DNA from 2 places in the Rahnella aceris genome. Region 1 is predicted to be linked to the other one. Evidence: predicted binding sites of a transcription regulator. Region 1 holds the regulator's gene; the other holds the start of a gene.
The links. The regulator sigma-54, encoded in region 1, starts transcription at its own class of promoters, with help from an activator protein. The targets are predictions, from matches to a motif close to GTTGGCACANNTTTCGCTNT.
Positions count from the first base shown of each region.

Region 2: the regulator sigma-54 is predicted to act here: its motif matches at 7,073-7,092, upstream of GW591_RS10835 (amino acid ABC transporter substrate-binding protein).

Region 1 is NZ_JAADJV010000002.1:540,062-549,418, reverse strand. It holds gene GW591_RS14865 (DgaE family pyridoxal phosphate-dependent ammonia lyase) at 1-265, shown strand, start outside; gene dagF (2-dehydro-3-deoxy-phosphogluconate aldolase) at 262-1,002, shown strand; gene GW591_RS14855 (BglG family transcription antiterminator) at 1,219-3,138, shown strand; gene npr (PTS phosphocarrier protein NPr) at 3,164-3,436, opposite strand; gene rapZ (RNase adapter RapZ) at 3,433-4,287, opposite strand; gene ptsN (PTS IIA-like nitrogen regulatory protein PtsN) at 4,355-4,837, opposite strand; gene hpf (ribosome hibernation promoting factor) at 4,936-5,223, opposite strand; gene rpoN (RNA polymerase factor sigma-54) at 5,247-6,680, opposite strand; gene lptB (LPS export ABC transporter ATP-binding protein) at 6,782-7,507, opposite strand; gene lptA (lipopolysaccharide ABC transporter substrate-binding protein LptA) at 7,514-8,071, opposite strand; gene lptC (LPS export ABC transporter periplasmic protein LptC) at 8,049-8,618, opposite strand; gene kdsC (3-deoxy-manno-octulosonate-8-phosphatase KdsC) at 8,615-9,181, opposite strand; gene kdsD (arabinose-5-phosphate isomerase KdsD) at 9,198-9,357, opposite strand, start outside.
Region 2 is NZ_JAADJV010000001.1:2,357,854-2,367,210, forward strand. It holds gene ubiF (3-demethoxyubiquinol 3-hydroxylase) at 1-989, opposite strand, end outside; gene miaB (tRNA (N6-isopentenyl adenosine(37)-C2)-methylthiotransferase MiaB) at 1,178-2,602, shown strand; gene GW591_RS10815 (PhoH family protein) at 2,848-3,924, shown strand; gene ybeY (rRNA maturation RNase YbeY) at 3,921-4,394, shown strand; gene corC (CNNM family magnesium/cobalt transport protein CorC) at 4,494-5,372, shown strand; gene lnt (apolipoprotein N-acyltransferase) at 5,380-6,909, shown strand; gene GW591_RS10835 (amino acid ABC transporter substrate-binding protein) at 7,347-8,243, shown strand; gene GW591_RS10840 (amino acid ABC transporter permease) at 8,433-9,173, shown strand; gene gltK (glutamate/aspartate ABC transporter permease GltK) at 9,176-9,357, shown strand, end outside.

The DNA.
Region 1 (9,357 bases):
AATCAGCGGTGTTACCGGACGCGTGGTCTGGGACAGCGCCGGACGTGATATCGCCCGTACGGAAATCACTTTCGATGAAGCGGTACTGGGCTGGAAAACCAAAGCCATTGTGGACGCCATGAAAAACGGCGATATCGCGATTTATTTCCGTGGCTACCGCGCCAACGAAGGCAAGATCGAAGTCGATGTGCGCAGCGTGACGCCGCCGCAGCTCACCATCGTCGCACAACGTTTTAAACAACTTTTCAGCGGAGACAAAGCATGAAGCTGACCCCAAATTTCTATCGTGACCGCGTGTGCCTGAATGTGCTGGCGGGCTCGAAAGACAATGCCCGTGATATCTATGAAGCGGCAGAAGGTCATGTACTGGTCGGTGTGCTTTCCAAAAATTATCCAGACGTCGCGAGTGCGGTGGCGGACATGAAAGAGTATGCCGCATTGATTGAAAACGCGTTGTCTGTCGGTTTAGGCGCGGGCGATCCGCGTCAGTCTCTGATGGTCAGCCAGATTTCAGCGCAGGTTCAGCCGCAGCACGTCAATCAGGTCTTTACCGGCGTCGGTACCAGCCGTGGAATGCTTGGGCAAAACGACAGCGTGGTCAACGGTCTGATTTCACCCACCGGTAAACCCGGCTTTGTGAAGATCAATACCGGACCGCTGAGTTCTGCTTCTGCGGACGCCATCGTGCCGGTGGAAACCGCCATTGCGCTGCTGAAAGATATGGGCGGCAGCTCGGTGAAATATTTCCCGATGGGTGGCCTGAAAACCCGTGATGAATTCGCTGCCGTGGCCCGTGCCTGTGCGGAACAGGATTTCTGGCTGGAACCGACCGGCGGTATCGATTTAGAAAACTTCGAGCCGATTATGGAAATCGCGCTGGCGGCGGGCGTCACTAAAATCATCCCGCATATCTACAGCTCGATTATCGACAGCGCCACCGGTAACACCCGTCCTGACGATGTGAAAACCCTGCTGGCCAGCGTCAAAAAGCTGGTGGGCTGAAGGTTCTGACCTTTCCTGCGCGGTAAGCCGTCCGGGCACACTGATGTTGTTACCGGATGGCAAATATATTTACGCAATCAATCAACGAAGCGATAACATCACCTGATTCAAGGTATTTGCCGAAAACGGCAAACCGCGTTTATCGATGACTCTGTGGCGGTCGGCAGTTCGTCGTAAAGGGTGATCGCGCCGTAGCCGGAATAATATGGAAGAACAATGGTGAGATTTCCCAATCAACGTCTGGCGCAACTGTTTGATGCGCTGCAAACCGAAACGCTGCCTCAGGATGAACTGGCAAAACGCCTGTCGGTGTCGACGCGGACGGTCCGTGCGGATATCACTGCGCTTAATGAAATCATCGCGGACTATGGCGCGACCTTCGTACACAACCGTGGCAGCGGGTATCAGCTGCGCGTTGATGATCAGAGCCTGTTCTCGTCGTTACAGCAGTCGACACAACGTAAACCGAATCCGACGCCGCGTACGGCCGCAGAGCGGGTGAAGACGCTGCTGATCCGCTTTTTGACCTCAGCTTTTTCATTAAAGCTGGAAGATCTGGCTGATGAATGGTTTGTCAGCCGGGGAACCCTGCAAAATGATATGGCTGAGGTAAGGGAGCATCTGGCCCGCTATCATCTGAATATTGAAACCAAGCCGCGCTATGGCATGAAGCTGTTTGGTGCGGAGCTGGCAATCCGCGCCTGCCTGACCGACTTGTTGTTCCAGCTCGATGCCGAAGAACAGGCCAATCCGCTGCTGAAGGCGGAAAGCCTGGAGTCGGAAGCGCTGGTGCCGCTGACGCGCTTTATGCATCAGCTTCTGACGCAGTCTTCTATTCAACTGACCGACGAAGGTGAACAATATCTGATTCTCTATTGCGCGGTGGCCATTAAACGCATTGCCGGCGGTTATCCGCTGACTGATTTTGATGCTGAAGACGGTGACCCGGCGGTCAAACACGTTTCTGTGCGGCTGGCTGCGGAGCTGAAAAGTCTGGTGGGCAAGGAAATTCCGGCCTCTGAAGAAGCTTATCTGCGGGTGAATATCGCCGCGCGTCGCGTGCAGCAAATCCTGCCAACGGACATTAATGCTGACGATGACGAATCGCTGGTCGATTACATCCTGTCGTATATCAATTCGCACTATAGTTATGATTTACAAGGTGATAAACAGCTGCGCGCTGATCTGCTGACGCATATCAAAACCATGATTACGCGGGTGAAATACCAGATTAATATCCCCAACCCGCTGCTGAACAACATCAAACAGCATTACCCGATGGCGTATGACGTCACGCTGGCGGCGGTGTCGAGCTGGGGGAAATACACGCCGTACACCCTGAGTGAAAACGAGATTGGGTTTCTTGTGCTGCATATCGGCGTCGGGCTGGAGCGGCATTACAACATCGGTTATCAGCGACATCCGCAGGTGATGCTGGTATGCGACACCGGCAATTCGACCATCCGTATGATTCAGGCGCAGATTAGCCGCAAATATCCGCAGCTGGTGATGAAACAGGTGGTGACGTTGCGGGATTACGAACAACTGGAACACATCGACGAAGATTTCATCATCTCCAACGCCCGCATCAGCGAGAAGAATAAACCGGTGGTGGTGCTGTCGCCATTCCCGACCGAATACCAGATGGAGCAGCTTGGCAAGCTGGTACTGGTTGATCGCACCCGGCCTTATATGCTGGAAAAATTCTTCGACGAAAAACACTTCATGATCATCGATGAACCGATGACGCAGGCGGAGTTATTCCGCCATGTGTGCTCTCAGCTGGAAGCCGAAGGCTACGTCGATCAGGCGTTTTATCCGTCGGTGGTTGAGCGCGAGGAAATTGTCTCGACCATGCTGGGGGAAGGGATTGCGCTGCCGCACTCGCTGGGGCTGCTGGCGAAGAAAACCGTGGTGATAACGTTGCTCTCTCCGCAGGGCATTGCGTGGGGAGAAGGGGAGACAGCACACGTGATTTTCCTGCTGGCAATCAGCAAGGCAGATTATGAAGAGGCGATGGCGATTTACGATTTGTTCGTGACGTTTGTGCGGGAACGCTCAATGAGCCGTCTGCTGAGCAGCGAAAACTTTGAGAGTTTCAAGGCCATTGCAATCGACTGTTTAAGCCGCATTTAATACGGCTCAAAGAGTGCGTTAATTATCAGTCTTCATCAAAACCTGAATTAATCAGATTTACCACTGCCGTCAATGCCTGTTCTTCATCGGGGCCGGTGGCTTCGATTTCGATTTTCTGACCTTTCGGGGAATCGAGCATCAGCAGCGCGATGACACTGCTGGCTTCCGCTTCAATGCCCGTGTCGTTGCGCAGCATCACTTCTGATTCAAAGCTCTGCACCAGTTCAAACAACTTCATTGCCGGGCGGGCATGCATACCCAACCGGTTTTTGATTTCTACCGTTTGTTTCACCGTCATGATTTGCGTTTTTCCAGCGTGCGATGGCGGGATTGCACATTTTTCCCGCGGGAACGGAAATAGTCGGCCAGTTGCTCTGCGATATAGACCGAACGGTGTTTACCGCCGGTACAGCCAATGGCGACGGTCAGATAGCTGCGGTTGTTCGTTTCCAGCATCGGCAGCCATTGTTCGAGGTAGCTGCGGGTCTGGTAAATAAAGTTGTGCACTTCAGTATGACGGTCAAGGAACGCCGCGACCGGCTTATCAAGGCCTGTCATCGGACGCAGTTTCGGATCCCAGTGCGGGTTTGGCAGAAAACGCACATCGAAAACATAATCCGCATCAATCGGAATGCCGTGTTTGAAACCGAAGGATTCGAACACCATCGTCAGTTCGCGCTCGCGTTTACCCAGCAGACGGGTACGCAGCATTTCTGCCAGTTCATGCACGGACATTTCGGAGGTGTCGATGATCAAATCCGCAGACGAACGCAGTGGTTCGAGCAGATCGGCTTCTTCATCAATGGCACTTTCGAGGGACAGATTTTTGCTGGAAAGCGGGTGCAGACGACGGGTGTCGCTGTAGCGGCGGATCAGAGTATTGCGGTCGGCATCAAGGAATAACAACTGCGGTGAGAAGCTCTCCGGCAGTTGTGACATCGCATACTCATAAACTTCCGGTGTTTCCGGCATGTTACGGACGTCAATGCTGACGGCCGCTGATGTATTACGTTCAACAAGGGTCTGGGCAAGCTGCGGCAATAACACCACCGGCAGGTTGTCCACACAGTAAAAACCCATGTCTTCTAGTGCCCGTAGGGCAACCGACTTCCCGGAACCGGAACGGCCGCTGACAATCATCAGCACCATGGTGTCACTCCCCTGGCATTCAGTGTGCAGAATTCATTTTCCCGGCACTGTACCGGGAATCAGCAATTTATTCGTTTTCAGTCATTATCTGGAACAGTTCTTCGTCACTTTGCGCGCCACGCAGACGGCGACACACTGTTTTATCAGCTAATTTCTTAGCGACTAAAGATAATGTATGTAAATGGGTTTTACATTGATCTGCCGGTACCAGCAAGGCAAAAAGCAAATCTACCGGCTGATTATCGATGGCGTCAAAAGCAATCGGTTGTTCAAGCTGAATGAATACGCCGACGGCACGTAAAGTGTCTTCTTCCAGCTTACCGTGCGGGATGGCGATCCCGGCACCGATCCCGGTGCTCCCCATACGTTCACGGGTCAAAATGGCGTCAAAAATCACCTGCGGCGACAAATTTAATTGTTTGGCGGCCAACTCACTGATGATTTCCAGTGCGCGTTTTTTGCTGGCGCAATGAACGCCGCTTTTGGTGCATTCGGCATTAAGCACCGACGTTAATTGCATTGCAGTATCGTTAATCATGTCATCTTTCACTTTTGCGCTGTTTCACCCTTAAAGCTATATCGGCTCGTTTCCCGAAGGTCACAAGCCGATGCCCGAAGGTTTGTAGCACAGGGTTGGCTACATGAATGTCAGTGCTGTTTCAGTTTGTCTTTATGTTTATTCAACTGTCGGGCCAGTTTATCAACCAGTCCGTCAATCGCTGCGTACATATCCTGATGTTCCGAGGTGGCATGTAATTCGCCTCCGTTCACATGCAAAGTGGCTTCCGCTACTTTCTGCACCTTTTCCACGCTCAACACCACATACACCTGATTAATCCTGTCGAAATACTGCTCAAGCTTAGCCAGCTTCGACGTGATGAACTCTCTCAGGGGATCCGTGATCTCAATGTGATGTCCGGTAATGTTGAGCTGCATAATGTCTTCCTTCTCTGTTGAGGTCAAACTAACTGTTTACGTTGGTTTGAGGGCGGGATGGACAAAGACTCTCGGTATTTGGCGACAGTCCGACGCGCAACCATAATTCCCTGATCGGAAAGCAGGGTCGCTAACTTACTGTCACTGAGCGGTTTTACAGGATTCTCCGCTGCGATTAATTTCTTCACCAGCGCCCGGATCGCGGTTGACGATGCCTCGCCACCGCTGTCTGTACTGACATGGCTGGAGAAGAAATACTTCAGTTCGAAAATGCCACGCGGGCTGTGCAGGAACTTCTGCGTCGTCACACGTGAAATCGTCGATTCGTGCATTTCCACGGCACTGGCAATATCTGCCAGTACCATAGGTTTCATAAATTCTTCACCCAGTTCAAAGAACGCCTGCTGCTGCTCAACGATGCAGCGCGTCACTTTCAACAGCGTGTCGTTACGGCTTTCCAGGCTTTTGATTAACCACTTGGCTTCCTGCAGATTGCTGCGGATAAATTGCCCGTCGCTGTCGCTGCGTGCGGAATTCCCCATCGCGGCGTACTGCTGGTTAATCTTCAGACGCGGAATGCTGTCGGAATTGAGTTCTACCGCCCAGACACCTGACACTTTACGCACCAGCACATCCGGGATCACGTATTCGGATTCGCCGGTGTTGATAGACTGGCCCGGACGCGGATCAAGAGACTGGATCAGGAGCATCGCTCCTTTCAGTGTATCTTCTTTTAACCGGGTTGATCGCATAAGTGCGCGGAAATCATGGTTCGCCAGCAAATCGAGATGTTCGCTGATGATAAGACGGGCTTCAGTGATGAAAGGCGTGTCAGTCGCATATTGAGAAAGCTGGATCAGCAGGCAGTCGCGCAGGTCACGGGCGGCGACACCCACCGGATCAAAACGCTGAACGCGCTTAAGTACGGCTTCGACTTCGTCCATGGTGACATTTTCATCACCGACGCTTTCAAGAATGTCGTCAAGGGAGACGGTCAGGTAACCGGTGTCATCCACTGCATCGACGATTGACGTGGCAATCGCGGCATCGGTATCAGAGAACGGCGTCAGCTCGACCTGCCACATCAGGTAATCCTGAAGTGTCTGCGTGGTTTCGCCCTGGTAAATCGGTAGCTCATCGTCGCTGTAATCATTGCCGGTGCCTGACGGCGTGCCTGCGGTGTAAATCTCATCCCAGGTGGCGTCCAGCGGCAACTCTTCCGGCATGTCTTTCTGCTCGAGTGCCTCGCGGGTGTCTAACCCTTCGCTGTCGGTGGTTTCTACCGAGTCGATTTCTTCATGAAGGTCGGTTTGTTCCAACAGAGGGTTGCTCTCCAGCGCGAGTTGGATCTCCTGCTGGAGCTCAAGCGTGGATAGTTGCAACAAGCGGATGGCCTGTTGTAACTGAGGAGTCATTGCCAGTTGTTGGCTGAGTCTGAGTTGCAAACCTTGCTTCATATCTTGGCTTAATTCCGTTGATGAGTGAAAACGGCAACACTTCTGTCAGAGACGGCCTGTTTCAGTGTAGGTTGAAACAGGCACGGTTCCGGCGGCACAGATCACAGACGGAATTCTTCACCAAGATAAACACGTTTAACTTGTTCATCAGCAAGAATGTCGGCTGGCGTGCCGTGGGCGATCAATTTCCCCTGACTGACGATATACGCGCGTTCACAAACGTCGAGTGTTTCGCGAACGTTATGGTCAGTGATCAGTACGCCGAGGCCGCTGTCACGTAAATGCTCAATGATTTTTTTGATGTCGATAACGGAAATCGGGTCAACCCCGGCGAACGGTTCATCCAGCAGGATGAATTTAGGGTTCGCTGCCAGTGCACGGGCAATTTCAACACGACGGCGTTCACCACCAGACAGTGACTGACCGAGGTTATCGCGCAAATGAGAAATATGGAACTCTTCCATTAATTCATTAGCGCGGTCATTACGCTGTTCTTTGGTCAGATCGTCACGGATCTGCAGCACCGCCATCAGGTTATCAAATACGCTCAGACGACGGAAAATGGAGGCTTCCTGCGGAAGATAGCCAATACCGCGACGGGCGCGGGTATGCAGCGGCAGCAGGCTGATGTCTTCATCATCAACGATAATGCGGCCCGCATCGCGCTGGACGATGCCCACGACCATGTAAAAGGTGGTGGTTTTACCCGCACCGTTTGGCCCTAATAACCCGACGATTTCACCCGAGTTGACCATCAGACTGACATCTTCAACGACCTTACGGCCTTTGTATGCCTTTGCCAGATTCTCTGCGATTAATTTAGCCATAAAATATCAGTTACTCTTTTTGGTCGGCTGGCCGCCCGCTGCAGGCGTTTTTTGTTGCAGCTGCGAAGGTACCAGAACGGTCGTCACACGGTTACCTTTATCACTAAAGGCTTCCATTTGCTGTTTCTGTACCAGATAGGTAATACGGTCGCCTTTCACATTGCTGTCCAGTTGCTCAAGGTAAGCGTTGCCGGTCAGCGTGACGAGGTCATTTTCCACTTCGTAGCGGACTTTCTGTGCATGGCCTTTAATCGGCTTACCGTTATCCTGCATCTGGTAGAACGTCACCGGGTTGCCGTAACCTTCTACCACTTCTTTACCGGAAACCCCCTGCGGGCGGATGACGACCACTTTGTCGGCTTTAACCTGGATCGTACCCTGATTGACGACCACATTGCCGGTAAAGGTCGCGGTATTGGTATTGACGTCGAGCGCCTGGTTTGCTGAATCAATGGTGATCGGTTTCGTTGTATCGTCTTTTAAGGCAAATGCCGGAACGCTGACGGCTAACAATGAGCTGACGATCAGGAGATCACGGATTTTATTTTTTGCTTTGAATTTCATAAGAGGTCGTTACCTTTTCGATCAGCTCTGCTGTTTTGTCACGCAGATTACCACGCATTTTCATGCCGTTAGATGTAAAACCTGTACCATACAACGTCACTTCATCGTCTGAGGCAACGTCCTGTGTCGTCAGGTTAACCCGTGCATTGTCCGTTTTGATTCTTTGCAGCTGTGATGTCTCAGGTGTCAGGCTGTCTGCCTGCACATGCCCATAAAGATAGAGCATTTTATCCTGAGTCAGTTTCGCTTTATCAGAACGCAATACCCAGGTGGCTACTTTGTTCTTGTCATACATGGTCGCGACCGGATTGGTAAACCATGACACCTGATCAGCGGTGTAATATTTTACCTGGTCTGAAACCAGTTTATACGTCAGGCTGCCCATCGGGTCATACACCATCGTAACGGTGTGGGACGTCTGGTAAGTCGGATCCTGATCATTGACCGCTTGCGGAACATCATCGCTGTTGTCAGATAATGACCAGCCAATCAGCACCAGAACGATGGCAGTCAGCGCCAGAATAATCCAAAGTTTTGCTTTACTCATATCGACAGCCCTTTGGCGTCCTCCAGCTTACCCTGCGCCAGCAGAATCAAATCACACAGTTCGCGTACTGCACCACGTCCACCCGCGATACGGGTAACATAATGCGCTTTCGGTAACAGAACAGGATGTGCATCCTGAACCGCGACAGAGAGACCCACTTCGGCCATCACCGGCCAGTCAATCAGGTCATCACCAATGTACGCCACTTCTTCGGCCCGCAGAGACAGTGTATCTAACAGTTCGCGGAAGGCCAAAAGCTTATCAGATTGCCCCTGATACAAGTGGCGTATGCCCAGAGTTTTAGCGCGATCTTCCAGTAATTTCGCATTGCGGCCTGTAATAATCGCGACTTCGATATCGGATGTCAGCAGGCAGCGGATACCGTAACCGTCGCGAACGTTGAAACTTTTCAGCTCTTCTCCCTGATTTCCCATATAGATCAGGCCATCAGACATAACGCCATCGACATCGCAAATCAGCAGGCGGATTGCTTTTGCCCGTTCAAGCACTTGCGCACTGACCGGACCGTAGCAGGTTTCCACCAGGGCTGCGCTATTACTCATTCAGGGAATTCCTCAATTAAACTACGCCAGCGCGCAGCATATCGTGCATATGTAACACACCCAGCAACTGGTCACCATCAGCAACCATCACGCAAGTGATGTGTTTGTCCTGCATTAAATTCAGCGCATCAACTGCCAGCAGTGAAGGACGCACGCGGATACCGCCTGTCGTCATC
Region 2 (9,357 bases), on a different contig from region 1:
CTGCTCCACGCTTCATCATGGTCACGCGCCTTTTCCAGCACCGATAACAATGCTTCCACATCACGGTATCCCAGATTGACGCCCTGCCCTGCCAGAGGATTGATGGTGTGCGCTGCGTCACCCACCAGCGCCAGCCCCGGTAAGACATAACGCTGAGCGTGACGGCGAACCAGTGGGAATGCACCTGCGGATATTGCTTTCACTGTGCCCAGCCGTGCCGGGAAAGCCTGCATCACTTCTGTCGTAAGTTGCTGCATATTCAGCGTTTTCAGATAACGGATACGCTGCGGGCTGTCATACCAGACCAGCGAGGCCTGATTATCAAACAGCGGCAGGAACGCCCGCGGGCCGGAAGGGAAAAATTGCTGCCATGTCACGTCCTGATTCGGCGTTGCGGTTTCGACATGAATCAGCATACAGTGCTGGCGGTATTCCCAGCCATCCACACCAATCCCCGCTAACTGCCGCACCAGCGAATTCGCACCATCGGCAGCGACCACAAGTGGCGTGCGCAGTAATTCACCCGTAGTCAGTTGCAAAGACCAGGTTTTATCATCGTGCTGCAAAAGGTGACGCAATTTTGCCGGGCAAAAACGGGTCAGGCTGGTGAGGGCATCAAACTGTTGCCACAGCGCCAGCTGAAGTACCCGGTTTTCGACCATGAAGCCCAGTTCCGGCAATCCGAGAGACTGCGCATCAAATTTCACTTCAGAACCGTCAACTTCCCAGGTTTCCAGGCGGCGGTATGGGACTGAGCGCATTTTCTCAACCGCCCCCCACGCCCCCAGTTTCTGTAAAAAGCGCACAGACGCACAACCGATCGCGGAGATACGCAAATCAGCCGGCGCTGACGGATCAAACCCGGCAGGTTCTTCATTCTCTATCAGAGCAACCTGCAATCCCTGCTGCGCCAGCCCCAGGGCTGTGGCAGCGCCCACCATGCCGCCACCCACAATGACTGCATCAAATGTCTTCTCAGAATTATTCATTATTATTCCGGCTTTCTGTTCAGTTCATTATGCGAAGTGTACCGGATTTTTGTGTTGGCATCAGGGCCTAAGCTGCTTTCCTGCACTGGTCAGCACTGGAGTGAGGGTTTACAATAGCGCCCCTGAACTATGCTATGCACTGCGGCACTGCCGATCTAACGTTTCCCGTATTGAGTACTGACACGCTGATGACTAAAAAACTGCACATAAAAACCTGGGGCTGCCAGATGAATGAATATGATTCATCCAAAATGGCTGACCTTCTCGACAGCACCCATGGTTACCAGCTGACGGATAACGCTGAAGAAGCAGACATTCTGCTGCTGAATACCTGCTCAATAAGGGAAAAAGCGCAGGAGAAAGTGTTCAGCCTGCTCGGACACTGGAAATTACTGAAAAAGAAAAACCCGAATATTATCATTGGGGTGGGTGGCTGCGTCGCATCACAGGAAGGCGAAATGCTGCGTAAACGTGCGCCTTGTGTCGACATCGTCTTCGGTCCGCAAACCTTGCATCGTTTACCGGAAATGGTGAACCACGTACGCGGCACCAAAAGCCCGGTCGTGGATATCAGCTTTCCTGAAATCGAAAAATTTGACCGGCTGCCGGAACCGCGCGCAGACGGCCCGACCGCTTTCGTTTCCATCATGGAAGGCTGCAACAAATATTGCAGCTTCTGTGTAGTGCCTTATACGCGCGGTGAAGAAGTCAGCCGCCCGTGCGATGACGTATTGTTTGAAGTGGCACAACTGGCCGCGCAAGGCGTGCGTGAAGTTAACCTGCTGGGCCAGAACGTTAATGCGTATCGTGGCGATGCGTTTGAGGGTGGCGTGTGCACCTTCGCTGAGCTGCTGCGTCTGGTGGCAGCGATTGACGGTATCGACCGTATTCGTTTCACCACCAGTCATCCGGTCGAATTTACTGATGATATTATAGAAGTCTATAAAGATACGCCTGAAGTGGTGAGCTTCCTGCATCTGCCGATCCAAAGTGGTTCCGATCGCATTCTGACGATGATGAAGCGTCCTCATACAGTGCTGGAATATAAATCGACTATCCGCAAGTTACGCGCCGCGCGTCCTGATATTCATTTCAGTTCAGATTTTATCATCGGTTTCCCTGGCGAAACGAACGAAGATTTTGAACGCACGATGGATTTGATTGCGCAGGTGAATTACGACGTCAGCTTCAGCTTCATCTATTCTCCGCGTCCGGGCACACCGGCGGCAGATATGGTTGATGATGTGAGCATGGATGAGAAGAAACAGCGTCTGGCGCTGTTACAGGACAGAATCACACAGCAAGTCATGCGCTTTAGCCGCGCCACGCTGGGTACTGTTCAGCGTATTCTGGTGGAAGGCACGTCCCGCAAGGACATTATGGAGCTGACCGGCCGTACCGAATGCAACCGCGTGGTCAACTTCGAAGGCACACCGGACATGATTGGTAAGTTCGTTGATGTCGAAATTGTCGACGTGTATGCCAACTCACTGCGCGGTGTGGTTGTCCGTACGGAAGAACAGATGGCGCTTCGCCTGCATGAATCACCACAATCAGTTATCGAACGCACCCGCAAAGAAAATGAATTGGGCGTTGGACTATATCAACCCTGAACCACCAGAATAATGCACAGCCTGAAATCAACAGGGCGCTCCGGCGTCCTGTTTCTTTTGAGATTTTCGGTAATAACCTCATCATAAGGGTTTAATTTTCCAGCAAAGGCCGCATATCCGGATGACGGTGCCTGCAACTGCTGCCACGGCGCAGCATATTTTGCCAAGGGCATGTATTATTAAGTCAGGTATGGTTGGCGGCTGAAAGCAGTGACTCAGCCGGGTGAAATGACAACTGGTCCGAAGTGACCCAGAGGATTCGTTTGAACGTTGTAACACAAGAGATTTTACTGGAGCCCGAAGACAACCAGCGTTTGCTGAGCCTGTGCGGGCCGTTTGATGACAATATCAAACAACTGGAGCGCCGGTTGGGCGTTGAAATCAACCGTCGTGATAACGCGTTTAAATTGGTCGGAAAGAGCCTGCCGGTTGCGGCAGCCGCCGACATCCTGCGTGATTTATACGTTGACACTGCGCCGCTGCGCGGTGAGATCCAGGATATCGATCCTGAAAAAATTCATCTGGCGATCAAAGAAAGCCGGGTACTGGAACAAACAGCAGAAAGTGTGCCCGACTTCGGCAAAGCGGTCATCATCAAAACCAAGCGTGGCATGGTGAAGCCGCGCACGCCCAATCAGGCGCAGTATATCGCCAACATTCTCGACCACGACATCACCTTCGGGATCGGTCCTGCAGGTACCGGTAAAACATATCTGGCCGTGGCTGCTGCGGTGGATGCGCTGGAGCGTCAGGAAGTGCGCCGCATTCTTCTGACCCGCCCTGCCGTTGAAGCCGGTGAAAAACTGGGCTTCCTGCCGGGGGATCTCAGTCAGAAAGTTGACCCATATCTGCGCCCGCTGTATGACGCATTGTTCGAAATGCTCGGTTTTGAGAAAGTTGAAAAACTGATTGAGCGCAACGTTATTGAAGTCGCCCCGCTGGCTTACATGCGTGGACGTACATTGAACGACGCTTTTATTATCCTTGATGAAAGCCAGAACACGTCTATCGAACAAATGAAGATGTTCCTGACCCGTATTGGCTTTAACTCCAAAGCGGTGATCACCGGTGACGTGACGCAAATCGACTTGCCGCGTCATCAGAAATCAGGGCTTCGTCATGCGATTGAAGTGCTGTCGTCAGTCGAAGAACTCAGCTTTAACTTCTTCCACAGTGAAGACGTGGTACGTCATCCGGTCGTTGCGCGCATTGTTGTCGCGTACGAAGCCTGGGAAGAAGAAGATCAAAAACGCCGCGATGCGATTGCCGCAGAGCGTAAACATGAACATCAGAACAGCTCAACACAACAGGCCAGTCAATGAACACGGTAATCCTCGATTTACAAATTGCCTGCGAAGATGCAGCAGGTTTACCGTCAGAAAATGATTTCCAGACCTGGCTTGAAGCGGTTCTTCCTCAGTTTCAGGAAGAATCAGAAGTCACAATCCGTCTGGTCGATATCCCTGAAAGTCATGAACTTAATATGACTTATCGTGGGATGGATAAACCGACCAACGTGTTATCCTTTCCGTTCGAAGCACCTCCTGGTATGGAGATGCCGCTTCTTGGCGACCTGATTATTTGTCGCCAGGTTGTGGAGAAAGAAGCAAAAGAGCAGGACAAAGAACTTCTGGCTCACTGGGCGCATATGGTCATTCACGGCAGTTTGCATTTGCTGGGCTATGACCATATCGTTGACGAAGAAGCCGAAGAAATGGAATCGATTGAAACTGAAATCATGCAGGGTCTGGGGTATCCGGATCCGTATATTTCAGAGAAAGAAGATAACTAAGCTTCACAGTAAACTCGCGTAATGCCTGCCTGATAACGTGTTTATCCGCAGGCGTTTCGCATAATTTTCACTAACTACGAGTAAAAAAAACCAAACGCCATGAGCGATGACCATTCACAAAATAGTGACAGCCCCAGTCCCAAGAAGGGCTTCTTTTCCCTTATCCTTAGCCAGCTTTTTCACGGTGAACCAAAAAACCGTGGCGATTTGGTTGAGCTGATCCGTGATTCAGAACAAAACGATCTGATCGACCCCGATACCCGTGACATGCTGGAAGGCGTGATGGATATCGCCGAGCAGCGCGTCCGGGACATCATGATCCCACGTTCACAAATGATCACGCTAAAACGCAACCAGCCGCTGGAAGAGTGCCTCGATGTCATTATTGAATCTGCACACTCACGCTTCCCGGTGATCAGCGAAGATAAGGATCACATTGAAGGCATCCTGATGGCCAAAGACCTGCTGCCGTTTATGCGCACAGAGTCTGAGCCATTCAGCATAGATAAAGTGCTGAGAACCGCGGTCGTTGTCCCTGAAAGCAAACGCGTAGACCGCATGCTGAAGGAATTCCGCTCACAGCGTTACCACATGGCGATTGTCGTTGATGAATTCGGCGGCGTTTCAGGTCTGGTAACCATAGAAGATATTCTCGAACTGATCGTCGGCGAAATCGATGATGAGTACGATGAAGCAGAAGATCTGGATATCCGTCAGCTCAGCCGCCATACCTACACCGTCCGCGCACTGGCACCGATCGAAGATTTTAATGAAGTGTTCCGGACCCATTACAGTGACGACGAAGTCGATACGATTGGTGGTCTGGTCATGCAGTCATTCGGCCATTTACCGGCGCGTGGTGAAAGCATTGAAATTGACGGTTACCTGTTCAAGGTTGCGATGGCTGACAGCCGTCGTATCATTCAGGTTCATGTAAAAATACCGGACGACGCGCCGCAACCGATACTGGAAGAATAATTACTTCATGGCAATTGCCTCTTTATATCAACGCCAGCGGGTTCGCGCCCTGCTGGCGCTCTTTTTCGGTGCCTGTGGCACGCTGTCATTTTCCCCTTATGACTTCTGGCCTGCGGCGATCATTTCGCTGTGCGGTCTGCTGGCATTAACGCTCGATCGTCGTCCGGCTCAGGCCGCGCTCATCGGCTTTTTCTGGGGAATGGGTCTTTTTGGCAGCGGCGTAAACTGGGTTTATGTCAGCATCGCCACGTTTGGCGGCATGCCGGAAGCGATCAACCTTTTCCTGGTGGTCTTGCTGGCAGCGTATTTATCGCTGTACACGATGTTGTTTGCCGGCTTGTTCAGCAAACTGTGGCCGAAAACCACCTGGTGGAAACTGGCACTTGGCGCGCCCGCCTTGTGGCAAGTTACTGAATTCCTGCGCGGCTGGGTGCTGACCGGTTTCCCGTGGTTACAGTTCGGCTACAGCCAGATCGACGGTCCGCTGAAAGGCCTCGCGCCGATTACCGGCGTCGACGGCATCACGATTTTACTCACCTCGCTGAGCGGACTGATTGTGTACGCAGTACATCAGCGTCGCGTCACACCGGGAATTATCGCTGTTGCCATGCTGTTACTGCCGTGGCCGCTGCGTTATATCCACTGGTATCAGGAACAGCCAGATAAAACGGTCGATGTGGCACTGGTTCAGGGCAACATTCCACAGTCCATGAAATGGGATCCGAAAGCACTGGAAAGTGCGCTGCAGACCTATCTGGATCTCAGCCGCCCGTACGTGGGTAAATCCAGCATGATCATCTGGCCGGAATCAGCAATTTCAGACATTGAATCCGATCAGCAGGGCTTCCTGAGCATGGTGGATAATATCTACCGCTCACACGGCACCCAGTTAATCACCGGCATTATCGATGCCCGTCGCAATGAAGAAGGCATGAAAGTGTATAACAGCGCCATCGTGCTCGGCGGTGAAAAGCCCTATCACTATCCTGACGAAAACCGCTTCAACAAACATCATCTGGTGCCTTTTGGAGAGTTCGTACCGCTGGAAGCCATTCTTCGCCCGCTGGCACCTTTCTTCGATTTGCCGATGTCCGGGCTGACCAGTGGTGATTACGTGCAGAAACCGTTGTTTGTCAGTGGCCTGAATCTGACCACGGCGATTTGTTACGAAGTCGTCTTCGGCGAACAGGTGCGCGACAATCTGCAACCGGATACTAATTTCCTGCTGACGATTTCAAACGATGCCTGGTTTGGTCATTCGATTGGCCCATGGCAACACTTCCAGATGGCGCGAATGCGTTCGCTGGAACTGGGCCGTCCGTTGCTGCGCAGCACCAATAATGGCATTACCGCCGTCGTTGATGCTCAGGGCGATGTGACCCACGAAATTCCGCAGTTTACCCGTCAGGTGCTGAACGTGAAGGTCACACCGACAACGGGTATGACACCTTATGCCCGGGCTGGCTGGTGGCCGGTGTGGTTTGCTACGGCAGTCATGGCGGCAGTTGCGCTGTGGTTGGGTCGCCGTAAATCCTGAGTACAAGCGTTTTGTTTCTAAAACAGGCACCTCCGGGTGTCTGTTCTTTTTTGTAGCACCCCTTTTTAATCTCAATACCCCTCCCCTTTTACCTGCTGCCGATTGTTTCGACTGCGGCATTAAGCGCTGCCGATTTGCCCGCTTATGAAGTTAAATCAGGCCATTTGGCACGACTCTTGCTACATCTGATTGAAAGATATCTGATTAGTTACTTTTTATGACGGGATGCATCATTTTGGTACAAACAGGCTGCTCCTCATGCACTTTCCGGGTGCATAGCCGTTTGATTGCTTTGATTTGGTGCGTGTCTCGTCTCAAAAAAGAAACAATGTGGTTTCATAATATTCACATTCAGCTATTTTCTAGCTTCATATGACGAGGCATTAGTACTTTCTGATCCCTGAGTTTGGATCCCTAATGACAGCAAGGAGTTGGACATGCAATTGCGCAAATTGGCGTTATCAGTACTGTTGGCAAGCGTTACCGTGAGCAGCTTTGCTCACGCAGAAGAACTGACCGGCACCCTGAAAAAAATTAAAGACAATGGCGTTATCGTGGTGGGTCACCGTGAATCCTCAGTGCCATTCTCTTACTACAACAACGAACAAAAAGTTGTGGGTTATTCACAGGACTATTCTGACGCTATCGTTGACGCAGTGAAGAAAAAACTGAACCTGCCTGACCTGCAGGTCAAAATGATGCCAATCACTTCGCAGAACCGTATCCCGCTGCTGCAAAACGGCACCTACGATTTCGAATGTGGTTCAACCACCAACAACCTGGAACGTCAGCAACAAGCAGCCTTCTCTGACACCATCTTTGTGATCGGTACACGTCTGCTGGTGAAAAAAGGTTCAGAGATTAAAGATTTCACTGACCTTAAAGGCAAAACTGTTGTTGTAACCTCCGGTACGACTTCCGAAGTTCTGCTGAACAAGCTGAACGAAGAGAAAAAACTGGATCTGCGCATCATCAGTGCCAAAGACCACGGTGACTCCTTCCGTACGCTGGAAACTGGCCGCGCAGTGGCCTTCATGATGGATGACGCCTTGCTGGCCGGTGAACGTGCGAAAGCCAAGAAACCAGACAACTGGGAAATTGTCGGTACGCCGCAATCCAAAGAAGCTTATGGCTGCATGATGCGTAAAGACGATGCTGAGTTTAAAAAACTGGTTGATGACACCATCGTGCAGGCACAAACCTCCGGTGAAGCAGGCAAATGGTTTGAAACCTGGTTCAAAAAACCAATTCCTCCGAAAAACCTGAATATGAACTTTGAGCTGTCCGATGACATGAAAGCTCTGTTCAAAGCGCCAAACGATAAGGCGCTGTAAGTCATACCAAATGGACGGGTATAACCAAGAGAAGAGTGAAAAGTGACTAAAATACAAGGTTGGACCACCAACCTGTGATGATACAGATGCGGGGTGGTCGTTCCCCACCCCGCATTCTTTCCCATTCACTTTAGGCGAATTGCGTCATCACTCAGATGGGTAAGCCTTTACCCGCTTTACGGAGTTTTTATGTCAATAGATTGGAACTGGGGCATTTTTCTGCAACAAGCCCCCTTCGGTAACACCACTTATCTGGGCTGGATTTGGAATGGATTTCAGGTCACTGTCGCACTGTCAATTTGCGCATGGATAATCGCCTTCCTCATCGGTTCTCTATTCGGTATTTTGCGTACCGTCCCCAACCGCATCCTTTCGGGTATTGGTACCTGTTACGTCGAATTATTCCGTAACGTGCCATTAATCGTGCAATTCTTCATTTGGTATCTGGTGGTCCCTGAACTGCTGCCTGAAAATATCGGCATGTGGTTTAAATCCGAACTGGCGCCTGACGTACAGTTCTTCACTTCCTCGGTAATTTGCCTCGGGTTGTTCACCGCCGCCCGTGTATGCGAACAGGTGCGTGCAGCCATCCAGTCCCTGCCAAGCGGACAACGCAATGCCGGACTGGCGATGGGCCTTACGCTGCCGCAAACTTACCGCTATGTGCTGTTGCCCAATGCTTACCGCGTGATCGTGCCGCCAATGACCTCTGAGATGGTTAACCTGGTGAAAAACTCCGCCATTGCCTCGACCATTGGTCTGGTTGATATGGCCGCACAAGCCGGTAAGCTGCTGGATTACTCCGCGCATGCGTATGAATCATTCACTGCAATCACCGTTGCTTATGTCCTTATCAATGCCGTCATCATGCTGCTGATGCATTTCGTAGAACGTAAAGTCCGCCTGCCGGGCAACATGGGAGGGAAATAAGCATGCATGAATTCGACTGGAGTTCTATTGGTCCCGGCCTGCCCTATCTGTGGCAAGGCATGGTCATTACGCTGAAGATAACGTCGCTGGCGATTGTAGTCGGTATTTTGTGGGGCACCCTGCTGGCGGTCATGCGCCTGTCAACGTTCAAGCCGATCAGCTGGTTTGCCTCGGCTTACGTCAA